DNA from 3 places in the Sporocytophaga myxococcoides DSM 11118 genome. Region 3 is predicted to be linked to each of the others. Evidence: riboswitches for the same ligand, from Rfam matches in the RefSeq annotation. Region 3 holds a riboswitch; each other region holds the start of a gene.
What was found. A riboswitch is a leader RNA that binds a small molecule or an ion and turns the genes downstream of it on or off. The one in region 3 is predicted to bind S-adenosylmethionine.
Positions count from the first base shown of each region.

Region 1: another riboswitch for S-adenosylmethionine. It lies ahead of K350_RS0116050 (homoserine O-acetyltransferase family protein); the one in region 3 lies ahead of K350_RS0100510 (hypothetical protein).
Region 2: another riboswitch for S-adenosylmethionine. It lies ahead of metH (methionine synthase); the one in region 3 lies ahead of K350_RS0100510 (hypothetical protein).

Region 1 covers NZ_AUFX01000012.1:165,992-169,868, reverse strand. The annotation lists gene K350_RS29140 (AsmA family protein) at 1-909, opposite strand, end outside; gene K350_RS0116050 (homoserine O-acetyltransferase family protein) at 1,157-2,194, opposite strand; SAM riboswitch class I at 2,338-2,444, opposite strand; gene K350_RS31370 (MarR family winged helix-turn-helix transcriptional regulator) at 3,074-3,556, shown strand; gene K350_RS29130 (efflux RND transporter periplasmic adaptor subunit) at 3,567-3,877, shown strand, end outside.
Region 2 covers NZ_AUFX01000005.1:464,523-468,399, forward strand. The annotation lists gene K350_RS0107965 (Ppx/GppA phosphatase family protein) at 1-826, opposite strand, end outside; SAM riboswitch class I at 1,032-1,144, shown strand; gene metH (methionine synthase) at 1,217-3,877, shown strand, end outside.
Region 3 covers NZ_AUFX01000003.1:179,589-183,465, forward strand. The annotation lists gene gyrA (DNA gyrase subunit A) at 1-621, opposite strand, end outside; gene K350_RS0100500 (GyrI-like domain-containing protein) at 850-1,638, shown strand; gene K350_RS0100505 (hypothetical protein) at 1,648-2,064, shown strand; SAM riboswitch class I at 2,258-2,366, shown strand; gene K350_RS0100510 (hypothetical protein) at 2,571-2,807, shown strand; gene K350_RS26790 (HPP family protein) at 2,888-3,559, shown strand; gene fabG (3-oxoacyl-ACP reductase FabG) at 3,623-3,877, opposite strand, start outside.

The sequences.
Region 1 (3,877 bases), on a different contig from region 3:
TCCGTTAAATGCAACTTTACCATCCGCTTTCAGGTCATTATAGTCTTTTGTGTAAACCGCAGGAACAAGAGAGATCAGGTCTTTGAAATCTGTTTCCTTTGCTGCATAGGTTAGATCATAAATTATATCATCACCTGGCATAGCTATAAGTCCGTCAAATCCGAAATCAAAATTATTGATCTTGATATTGTTCTCAAGAAACTTATACTCGGATTTAGGCATGTTAATATTCAGGTTAAGATTTGCCTCCACCTGATGTTTGTTCAGATAAGCAACATTATCAAAAATAACAACTGTCTCTTTAGACTTAGTGTATGTCTCAACATCATATATATCCTGAGTAATATCTCCTTTTCCAGTATGGTTAAAGCCTCTCAATTCAGCATACATGGGCAATGATTTGTCCTCATAAATAATAAGACCATCTTCGATTTCCCATTTGTCAAGAGCAATACTGAATTTTGAAGGTTCTTCAGGAGCTTTCTTTACAGTATCTTCAGGAGTAGCTATAGCAATGTCCCAGCTCATTTTTCCATCTTTTGTTACATATGTTGCAACAATTGGCTTATTCAGATAAATGCTTTTAACTTTTATCTGATCTCCTGAAATAACACTCATGATATCTGCGACAACTTTAAAGTTCTTAGCGAAGAAAAGCGTGTCGCCTTTAAACTCTTCCTGTTTTCCGATGATACCAAAATCATCGATTGAAATAGTTACGTTAGGAAAGTTTCTGATAAGAGACAATCCTAATTTATCTGAATCAAAAACAACAGTAGCATTGACGCTTTTTGCTATTTGCTCATCTACTTTAGCTTTGATTTGATCTTTAAAAAGGAATGGAATGGTTAACAGGAGGATAAATAAAAATGCTATTATCCCCAGAAAAATAAGAATACCTTTTTTCATTTGAATTGAATTAATTGATTTCTGTCAGATTTCTGTATAAACACTAAGAGCCCTAAAGATAGGCTTTTTTTCTATACGATTTATCGGATAAAGATATTGCGGAAGAGACTAAAGGAAGAAAAATAAATCGGAAACAAGTATTTAAAAAAATATCAATGCTAATCGGCCATTAGAAGTTATAATCACATGATTGATTATAGTGATTAACAGGATTTTTCAACAGCTAATGCTTAATTTTAATAATTTATCAGAACAATCCGGCAGCAGTTTTTCTTTTATAAAAATCCTGAAGGATATTTGCAATTTTTTCAGTTTCAATCAAAAAGCCATCGTGGCCATACAAAGAATCAATTTCCTGATATTCTGCTCCGACAATATTTTGTGCTAAGAAAATCTGCTCGCAAACAGGGAAAAGTATATCCGTTTTGATACCGATCACCAATGTATTTGATTTTATAGCTTTTAAAGCAACCTCAGCTCCACCTCGCCCACGTCCAACGTGGTGGGAATCCATTGCTTTTGAAAGATAAAGGTATGAATGACAATTGAATCTGTTTACAAGCTTAACCCCTTGATAATTCTGATAAGAGGATGCTTTATAATTATCCAGCTTATTGTCGTCTGTTTCTTTCTGTGTGGAAACGTAAGTATTATAATTTCTGTATGAGAGAAGCGCTATAGCCCTAGCAGCTTTCAAACCTTCCTGCCCTGCATCTTCTCTGCACTCCTGCCAGGATTTATCAGCCTGTATTGCCATTCTTTGGGACTCATTAAAAGCAATTCCCCATGGAGAATGAAAAGCATTTGTAGCCAGCAAGATCAGGTTTTCAATTGTATCAGGAGCTATGATAGACCATTCCATTGCCTGTTGACCGCCAAGAGAACCACCTATACAAGAATGTATTTTAGAAATACCTAATTCTTCTTTAAGAAGAATATGAGCATTTACCATATCTCTTATTGTAACCTGCGGGAATTCCAGAAAATACTGCTTTCCGGTCCGAGGGTTAACATCCAGCGGACCACTGGTTCCATAGCAAGAACCAAGAATATTGGCACATACTATAAAGTGTTTCTCTGGATTAAAAAATTTATCCTCTCCCACCAATCCATACCACCATGTATGTACTTCTGAATTAGCAGTAAGAGCGTGGCAAACCCAGATTACATTGTCTTTTCTACTATTTAGTTTTCCAAATGTAGAATATTGAATCGTAAGGTTTTCAAGAACCTGTCCTGACTCTAAAACAAAATTATTCTTATATGTAAAGGTCTTGTTTTCCACTTTTTAAACTCCAGATTAAACCAACAAATTCAGCACAAAACTAACAACAGATAAAGAGGAAATTAAAAGACTGGCCTTTACTCTTAAGGAAAGAGGTATAACGAAAGGTGTAGTAATATTCAATTAATTTCTTCATCATAATTAATTTATATGCCCTAATATCTTAGGAAAGGAATTAGCACCTTATCTCAAAAAGGATAGGTTGCTAGAGGTTCAAAGAGCCTTTTCTCTCCCCTCTTCTTTATAAATCAATTACATGTTCAGAGTAATTGACTTTGGAGGGTTCAAAATTAATCGGAGAAATGTTAAAAACAAAACAAATTGACCAATTGTAACAAATTTTAGTATTTGCATTCAAATTAAACACTATAAGCTACTAATAATCAGAAATCTAATTATAGTAGACATACAAGGGGATAAGGGAAAAATATTAACACAGACCTGATAAGGAATCCGGAGCCTCTTCATTACATAAATCGTTTAATATCACAGAAATAAAATTCGTGAAAAATCAGGTTACTTACCCTCTAAAAACACGTATAAATACCTAAAGACCTTAATTTTTTTTGTTATGCTACTATTCTTTATAATCGCCATCGTCTGCTTTTTAACCTATAAGGTCGTTTCTATGCCTAAAAAAATAGGCAAAAATAAAAACACAAAACATATAAACTCATCTCTTTAAGTTTTCGCATTCAAATAAATATTTTCCAAACTATTATACCCCATTTGCTGTTCCTAATTTTTCGAATTCCAAATCCTGGAATTCAAAGACGAACAATGATAAACAATTAAATTTTAGTCTGTTTATTTACGTTATAATTCCAATTAGTTAATATTGCTAACAATTAACTTAATTTACTATTGTTGTTGCTTTAAATGAGAATTATTTCATCAAAAGAACCTCCGCTGGGAAAACGCTGCACAGATCTGGCTAAAAATTACCTAGCATTTCTTGTAGAAAACCTGGAAAGCTCCGGTTTGGATAGATATTATTATATGTTGTTGGTTCTGGATGAAAACTCAGGGAAGATAACCCAGCAGCAACTTTCCGAACTACTTCATTGCGACAAAGTTACCACCTTGCGCAATCTTGATCATTTGTCCAAGCTTGAACTCGTGGAGAGAGTCATAAACCAGAAAGACAGAAGGGAGCATCTTTTACAAGTGACCGCCAAAGGCAAAAAATTGATTCCTCAAATACGGAAAACATATAAAGAATTGGAGCAAGGAGCTTTTAATGGAATGAGCGAAATGGAAATAAATACTTTCTACAATACTCTCGACCTGATAAGAAATAATCTAAAAGCCCTGCATTCAAGCAAAATAGACATCAAACTCAAAATTAAAAAAGTTAAGTAAAACCAAAGCGATGAGTATCAGAACCACCATATTTCCCGCTATTTTTATTTTGGCCATCGTCTGGTCATGCACATCCTCTGGCAAGAAGGTCAAAGAGATCCGTGGACCAAAAGATACACCACCTTTATCTATCACTGGCTTAATTCTAAAGCCTGAAGAGGTGGATAATAAAATAGAAATTATAGGAACTATACTTTCAAATGAAAAAGTAGATCTCAGAAGCGAAGTTTCCGGAAGAGTAACAGGCATCCATTTTAAAGAGGATGCAAAAGTTTCAAAAGGAACACTTCTTGTAAAAATCTTTGATGAAGAACTTAGAGC
Region 2 (3,877 bases), on a different contig from region 3:
CTACCATTTCTTTAGCTCCTGCATATTTCATCACAGAAATATAGATATCCGAAGCCGGAACTATAACATCAGCACGGTCAGGATTGAGGTTTAGTACATGAATCCTATCTTCGTAAGTCATTGCAGCTACCTGTTTCTGCACTCCTTCAATCTTGTCGATTTTAATACTTGGCTTAAGGTCTTTTGATCTTGAAAGGTTAGCTAGTTCATAGATTTTTCCTATGTTGCCACCCGTACCAATAGCATAGACAGGAATACTTGCCTTAGATATATTGTCTTTTACCCACTTCTCCATTCTATTCCACTCTTCAGGCGCATCTAGTTTATTAAGTCTTCTTACCGATCCGATTTTAAAGGATTGTGCAGCAACTTTCTTTTTATTTACGAAAATATTCAGCTCCGTACTACCGCCTCCTACGTCAATATGGATATAGCTTTTTTCGTCAAGTTCATTAAATAGAACTGCATTTATTAGATCAGCTTCCTTATCTCCATCAATAATATCTATTGAAATATCAACTTCTTTCTTTACTCGTTCTGCAATTTCCCTTCCATTTGTAGATTCTCGCATCGCTGAAGTCGCACAGAATATATAATCATCCACTTCGTAAAGCTCCAAAAGCATTTTGAAAGTTTTCATCAGCTTTACGAACTTTTCCTCTTTTTCCGGACTAATCTTATTGAACTGGAATACATCCTGACCAAGCCTAAGCGGAAAACGGACATATTCAAGTTTCTTAAAGTTGAATATGTCATTGTGTTTCAGGATGCTTGTTATCTGAAAACGGATAGCGTTGGAGCCAATATCTACTGCAGCAAATTTCAAATTAAATGGGTTTTATTGTAAAATTGAACAGCATTGAATTTCAGGAGTTAATCCGAATCGAAGCTTTTCTTAATTCAATTCAAAAATAGAGGAATTAAGGAAAAGAGATGTTTAAAATGTTAAAAAATTATTACATCAACCTTTGAATGCAAAGAATTTTGGAGATTATTTCTTTAAAAAGAAACTTTATTATTAATTTGCATTGAACTTATCCGGAAAGACGGAGGGATTGGGCCCTTAGATGTCTTAGCAACCCTTTAAAAGAAGGTGCTAACTCCCACTCTGAGAATTTTTATTTTCAGCAGAGAAAGATAAGGTAGAACTCCTTCCCGGGAATCTCTCCGTTTAAGCTCTTCATAATTTTATTCATTAAAAAAAAGTTATTGAAAAATGACTGTTAACATTCAGGAAGTATTAAAGAAAAAGATACTTGTGCTTGATGGTGCTATGGGGACCATGATTCAGGGGTATACACTTGAAGAGGAAGATTTCAGAGGAGAAAGATTTAAAGATCATAAAGGCGATTTGAAAGGCAATAACGACTTGTTATCGCTTACTCGTCCCGATATCATTAAAGAAATCCACCTGAAGTATCTTGAAGCCGGCGCTGATATTATCGAAACAAATACTTTTAGCGGTACTTCGATTGCTATGGCGGATTATCATATGGAAGATCTTGTTTATGAACTAAACTATGAATCTGCAAGAATTGCCAAAGAAGCTACGGAGATTTATAACCAGAAGGATCCTTCGAAACCAAGATTTGTAGCGGGATCAATAGGTCCAACAAACAGAACGGCTTCATTATCGCCAGATGTAAACAATCCAGGCTATAGAGCCGTAACTTTTGACGATCTGGTAAAAGCATATTATGAACAAGTAAAAGGCCTTGCAGATGGAGGAGCTGACCTGTTTCTTGTAGAAACAGTTTTCGATACTCTTAACTGTAAAGCTGCTTTATTTGCTATTGAATCTTATAAGGAAGATACAGGATCAAAGATTCCTGTGATGATTTCCGGTACAATTACTGATGCAAGTGGAAGAACTTTATCTGGACAAACAGTAGAAGCTTTCTTGTATTCAGTAACTCACTTGCCTGTTTTAACAGTAGGTTTTAACTGTGCTTTAGGAGCAAAACAATTAAAGCAACACATCCGGGATCTTGCAAAGGAATCTGTTACAGGTATCAGTGCACACCCTAATGCCGGTTTGCCCAACGAATTCGGTCAATATGATGAAACTCCGGAGGAGATGGCTTCGACCATCAAGGAGTTTTTAGATGAAGGTCTTCTAAATATTATTGGTGGATGCTGCGGAACCACTCCTGCACACATTAAAGCAATTGCAGATTTAGCCGCACAATACTCTCCTAGACCAAATCCTGAATCAGATCATCTTTCAAGATATAGCGGACTAGAGCCTTTGAAAGTCTTCAAAGGAGCTAACTTTATAAATATCGGAGAAAGAACCAATGTTACAGGTTCTAAAATGTTTGCCCGTCTTATCAAAGAAGGCAATTATGAGGAAGCGCTTGCTGTAGCCAGAAACCAAGTTGAAGGTGGGGCACAGGTGATCGATGTGAATATGGATGAGGGGATGCTTGACTCTGAGCAGGCAATGACTACTTTCCTTAATCTTATTGCTTCTGAGCCTGATATTGCGAAACTTCCTATCATGGTGGATTCATCCAAATGGTCCGTGATTGAAGCTGGTCTTAAATGTGTACAAGGTAAAGCCATTGTAAACTCTATAAGCTTAAAAGAAGGCGAAGAGAAGTTTAAAGAACATGCCAGAAAAGTCAGAAAGTACGGTGCTGCAGTTGTTGTAATGGCGTTTGACGAGCAAGGACAAGCAGATTCTTACGAAAGAAGAATCGAGATCTGCAAAAGAGCTTATGATATTCTTACTAAGGAAGTAAATTTCCCTGCAGAAGATATAATTTTTGACCCTAATATACTTACTGTTGCTACAGGTATTGAAGAACACAATAATTATGCTGTGGATTTTATCAATGCTACAAGATGGATCAAAGGAAATCTTCCGGGTGTAAAGGTAAGTGGTGGTGTTAGTAACATATCCTTCTCTTTCAGAGGAAACGATGTGGTTAGAGAAGCGATGCACTCTGCTTTCCTGTATCATGCAATTAAAGCAGGTCTGGATATGGGTATTGTTAATGCAGGTATGATTGAGGTTTATGAGAATATTCCCAAAGATCTGCTGGAGCATGTCGAAGATGTATTACTGAACAGGCGTCCTGATGCCACAGAGCGAATGCTTGAGATGGCTGAAAAGGTTAAAAATAAAGGGAAAGAGGCTGTTAAAGATGAAACCTGGCGTAAATTACCTGTTGGGGAAAGATTAGCTCATGCTCTGGTGAAGGGTGTTGTTGATTATATAGATCAGGACGTAGAAGAAGCAAGGCATATGTTTGCTAAACCATTAGAGGTTATTGAAGGGCCTTTGATGGATGGAATGAACATTGTAGGTGATCTTTTCGGTGAAGGAAAAATGTTCCTGCCTCAGGTAGTGAAGAGTGCAAGGGTAATGAAAAAGGCGGTAGCTTATCTGCTTCCATTTATTGAAGAAGAAAAGAAAAAAGGAGGAGGAGAAGGCCGAAGTGCAGGTAAGATCCTTATGGCTACAGTAAAAGGAGATGTACATGATATAGGAAAAAATATTGTCGGTGTAGTTTTGGGATGTAACAACTATGAGATCATCGATCTTGGGGTAATGGTGCCTACCGATAAAATCATTAAGGCCGCCCAGGAAAATAACGTCGATATCATAGGACTTAGCGGTCTGATAACCCCTTCTCTTGATGAGATGGTTACAGTTGCAAGGGAAATGGAAAAGGCGGGTTTAAAGGTGCCTTTGTTGATTGGAGGAGCTACAACATCAAGAATTCATACAGCTGTAAAAATTGATCCGCACTATAGTGGTTCAGTTGTCCATGTACTGGATGCATCAAGAAGTGTTCCGGTTGCTGGAAGTCTTATGAGCCTCGAAAATAAAGATAACTTTGTTCAGAATCTTAAATCGGAATATTCTAAA
Region 3 (3,877 bases):
CAGCTCCTCAATTGTGATGTCATTGTTATCAATATATGCACAAACACCATCCACAACTTCACGTAGATTATGTGGCGCCATATTGGTAGCCATACCAACAGCGATACCGGAAGTTCCGTTAATCAAAAGATTTGGCACCTTTGAAGGAAGAACTGTGGGTTCTTCAAGGGAATCATCAAAGTTGGGTTGAAAATCTACTGTATTCTTGTTTATATCAGAAAGCATTTCTTCGGCGATTCTCTTGAATCTAGCCTCAGTATACCTCATTGCCGCAGGAGAATCACCGTCTATAGATCCGAAGTTTCCTTGTCCATCGACCATCATATATCTCAATGACCATGGTTGTGCCATACGAACCATGGAATCATATACCGATGCGTCACCGTGAGGGTGGAATTTACCAAGTACCTCACCAACAATTCTTGCGGATTTTTTATAAGGTTTGTTCCAGTTAACACCTAATTCTGACATTCCAAAAAGCACCCTTCTGTGTACAGGTTTTAATCCGTCTCTTACGTCTGGTAATGCCCTTGAAATGATAACCGACATCGAATAATCGATGTAAGCTCCCCTCATTTCATCTTCAATGTTAATAGGAATTATGTTTTCGCCTTCAGCCATAGATATTATAAATGGAAATTAGGATTTTTTAATGTAGCAAGATAAGTATTTTTAGTGAATGGCCACAATTTGGCATCCTAAATTTGGCTTTTATTTATACACATTCAGATCTTCTTCTTTCTGTTTTTTTGATAATGGAACCAATATGCAATCACTACTTTAAGTAAATAAACGATATGTATTGGTTATTAGCACAATACAACACAATAGTTTTTCAAGATTTTCAATTTGATTATACTGAAGGTAAGCCTAGCCCCAAATTTTAAATGGAACAAATACCTTCTGGTTTATGCTTTTTATATATGTAGAAAGGAACAGTCTGAAATTTCTGAAGAACAGAATTTTATAAGATTTAAGTTGAATGCAAAATATAATAAAATGGAGGCTTTGATTGATCTGGACAAGCATTTATATGATCCTTCTATAGAGGAAGTTAGACTGGTAGAAGTACCTGATTTTAATTATTTCACTCTTTATGGAGAAGGTCCGGCGATATTTGATATGCATTTTTTGCAAGCAGCATTAACTCTATTCAAAGTTGATGAATATGCTAGAAAAATTTTATCTGCCAAGACTCCAATGGTTAATATTTGTGCGAATGGAATCACTCCTGTTGAAGTTTTGTGGTGGAAAGATGATAGACCATTTGATTTTAACATGGATACAATTTGGAAATGGGCAATTATGATCAATGAGCCAGCATTAATCAACGAAGACATTCTTGGCTTGTCACAGAAAATGGTTTTGGAAGAGAACCCAGAATGGTCTTTTACCCAGTCTATTACATTAAATCGCCTTTCTGAGGGCTTGAGTTTGCAGACATCATTTAAAGGTGGCCGAACAGAAGGAAAAAAATCTCTAGAAAAGGTCCGTTCTTTTGCAAAAAGTAAAAATCTGGAATTCATTGGTAAATACCATGAAATATATTTTGAAAATCCGGAAGACTTAAAGTCAAATCAGTTGGTGACAATTTTAAGATTTCCTGTATCAGAAATTAAAATATCTCAAATAATTTAATAGTTGGCTATGACACAATTACTGGAATCCCCAAAAACCTCTTACCTTCTTGAAGGAAGCCTTGAGGTCTTACATCAACAGACCAGAGAATGGTTAAGTGAAATGGATTTGTGGAAGGATGAGATACGTTTTTTTAAGAATCTGATCAATAAGCAACTTCTGAAAGTGAGATCAGAAGATGATAAGGAGGAGTTGAGAGATTATGAAAAAATTCTAAGTAAAATGCATAATGACTGGCTGGAACATCTTTTCATGCAAACCCAAGCTCATGAAATGTATTTGGCTGGAATAATGCAAAACCGCCCCAAAGACTATGATGAAGCATATAGAGAAAGGCATCGAGACCTTACTGAAAAAGTTGACGGTTTTTATAAGGAAATGAAAAGCATTAAAAGCGAATTATTTGAATTCATAGAAAAGCTTTGATAATGATGTAGTTAAACAGTGCATCATTAAAATTTTTCATAACAATTTACCTGATCCTCAGTTTGGTAATCACAGCCGGACTGAGGATATTATTTTTTAATAAATTCACCGGTTAATTTATTTTTGTTAAACTATTTGGAACAAAATTTCCAGTAGCATATATTTGTAATGCGATCACCTACCGTGTGTAGTTGATTTATAAAGAAGAAGGGAGAGAATAGGCTCTGAGAACTTCTAGCAACCTGCCACCAAAAATGTAAGGTGCTAAATCCTAGTTTCGATTTTCGGAACACATATAAATTAACACTTATGAATACAGCCCAATTTAGAGATTCAAAAGAAAAAGTAACTAAAGGACAAGGTTCTTCAGTAAACTTTCGTTTTGCCATTACGTTAAATGCATATAACAACAGTTATTGTTGTTGTAAGCTTTCGTAGTTGGCTTTGGCTAATTTCCTGTAGTAACAGGTTTAAATCAATCCTTTAACAATTTAACCCTTAATGCCATGACAAAAACTATTTCTATTAATTTTAAGACGTTGGCACTCACAGCTGGAATTTCTAATTCTCAAAATAACGAAGTTTGCAATCCTGTATATTCAGTTAATCTGTATCATTTTAACGAAACACCTGGATTGACTTACGAAACCTATCTGACAATTTCAGAAATGGTTAATTATAAATGTGACCAGGCGGTGGCTGGTCAATCTCCGCTAAAACAATGCACCTGGAATCTGAATTAATTCCTGGTTTTTAGATAAATTTGAGGGCTGCTTCATATAAATTGAAGCAGCCCTTCGTTTTTATTCGGTTTAACCTTAAAATGAAAATTAAAATATCGAAACCATTTAAAAGTACACCCAACATTAACCTTTCACGAAAATTCAGAATTGCCAAATATGTCATGTACCGGGAAACCATGTTGCATAAGAGTGATCTTTTATGGACTTTCCTTGGATCGTTTTGCGGAATAGGACTTATTGGTCTCATCAACAGCCAGATATTCGAAGTTCAGGATCATATATTTTTAATAGGATCTTTCGGAGCTTCTGCCGTATTATTATATGGAGTATCTAACAGCCCTTTATCTCAGCCAAGGAATCTGTTTGGAGGTCATATACTTTCAGCACTTGTAGGGGTGACTGTGGCTCAATTATTACCAGACACGCTTTGGTTCTCATCTACTCTGGCAGTTTCACTTAGTATCATGGTAATGCAAATGACCAAAACTCTGCATCCTCCCGGAGGTGCAACTGCTCTGATTGCTAATATTGGCTCTGCTAAAATAAAAGCTTTGGGATACTGGTATGTGGTCTCTCCTGTCGCCACCGGAGTTATTATTCTATTTGCAATTGCGATGGTATTTAACAACCTTTCAGGACGCAAATATCCCGTGAATAAAGGTGGAAAGCGGAAAGCTAAAAGTCCAAAGTTAAAAATTGAAAGTGAAAAGTTAAAAGAAGTCGTTATTGAGGAAAAGTATGAGACTGTTTAATAAGCTGAATGTGGAAAGGTAAAAGCTAAAAGTTACGATGCTTTTACCTTTCCGCTTTCTGCTTTATGAAACAAAACCTCCATCTATTGTAAGTACTGATCCACTTATATACGAACTTTCTTCTGATGCAAGAAATATATAGGCGTTTGAAACATCTTCAGGCTTACCCAGTCTCCCTACCGGGATTTTATCTTTAATACTTCTAACGATTTTTTCCGGTACATTTTTCAGAGATTCGGTTTCGATAAAGCCAGGAGCAACTGCATTTACAGTAATTCCGTGTCTACTTAATTCTCTTGCCCATACTTTAGTAATACC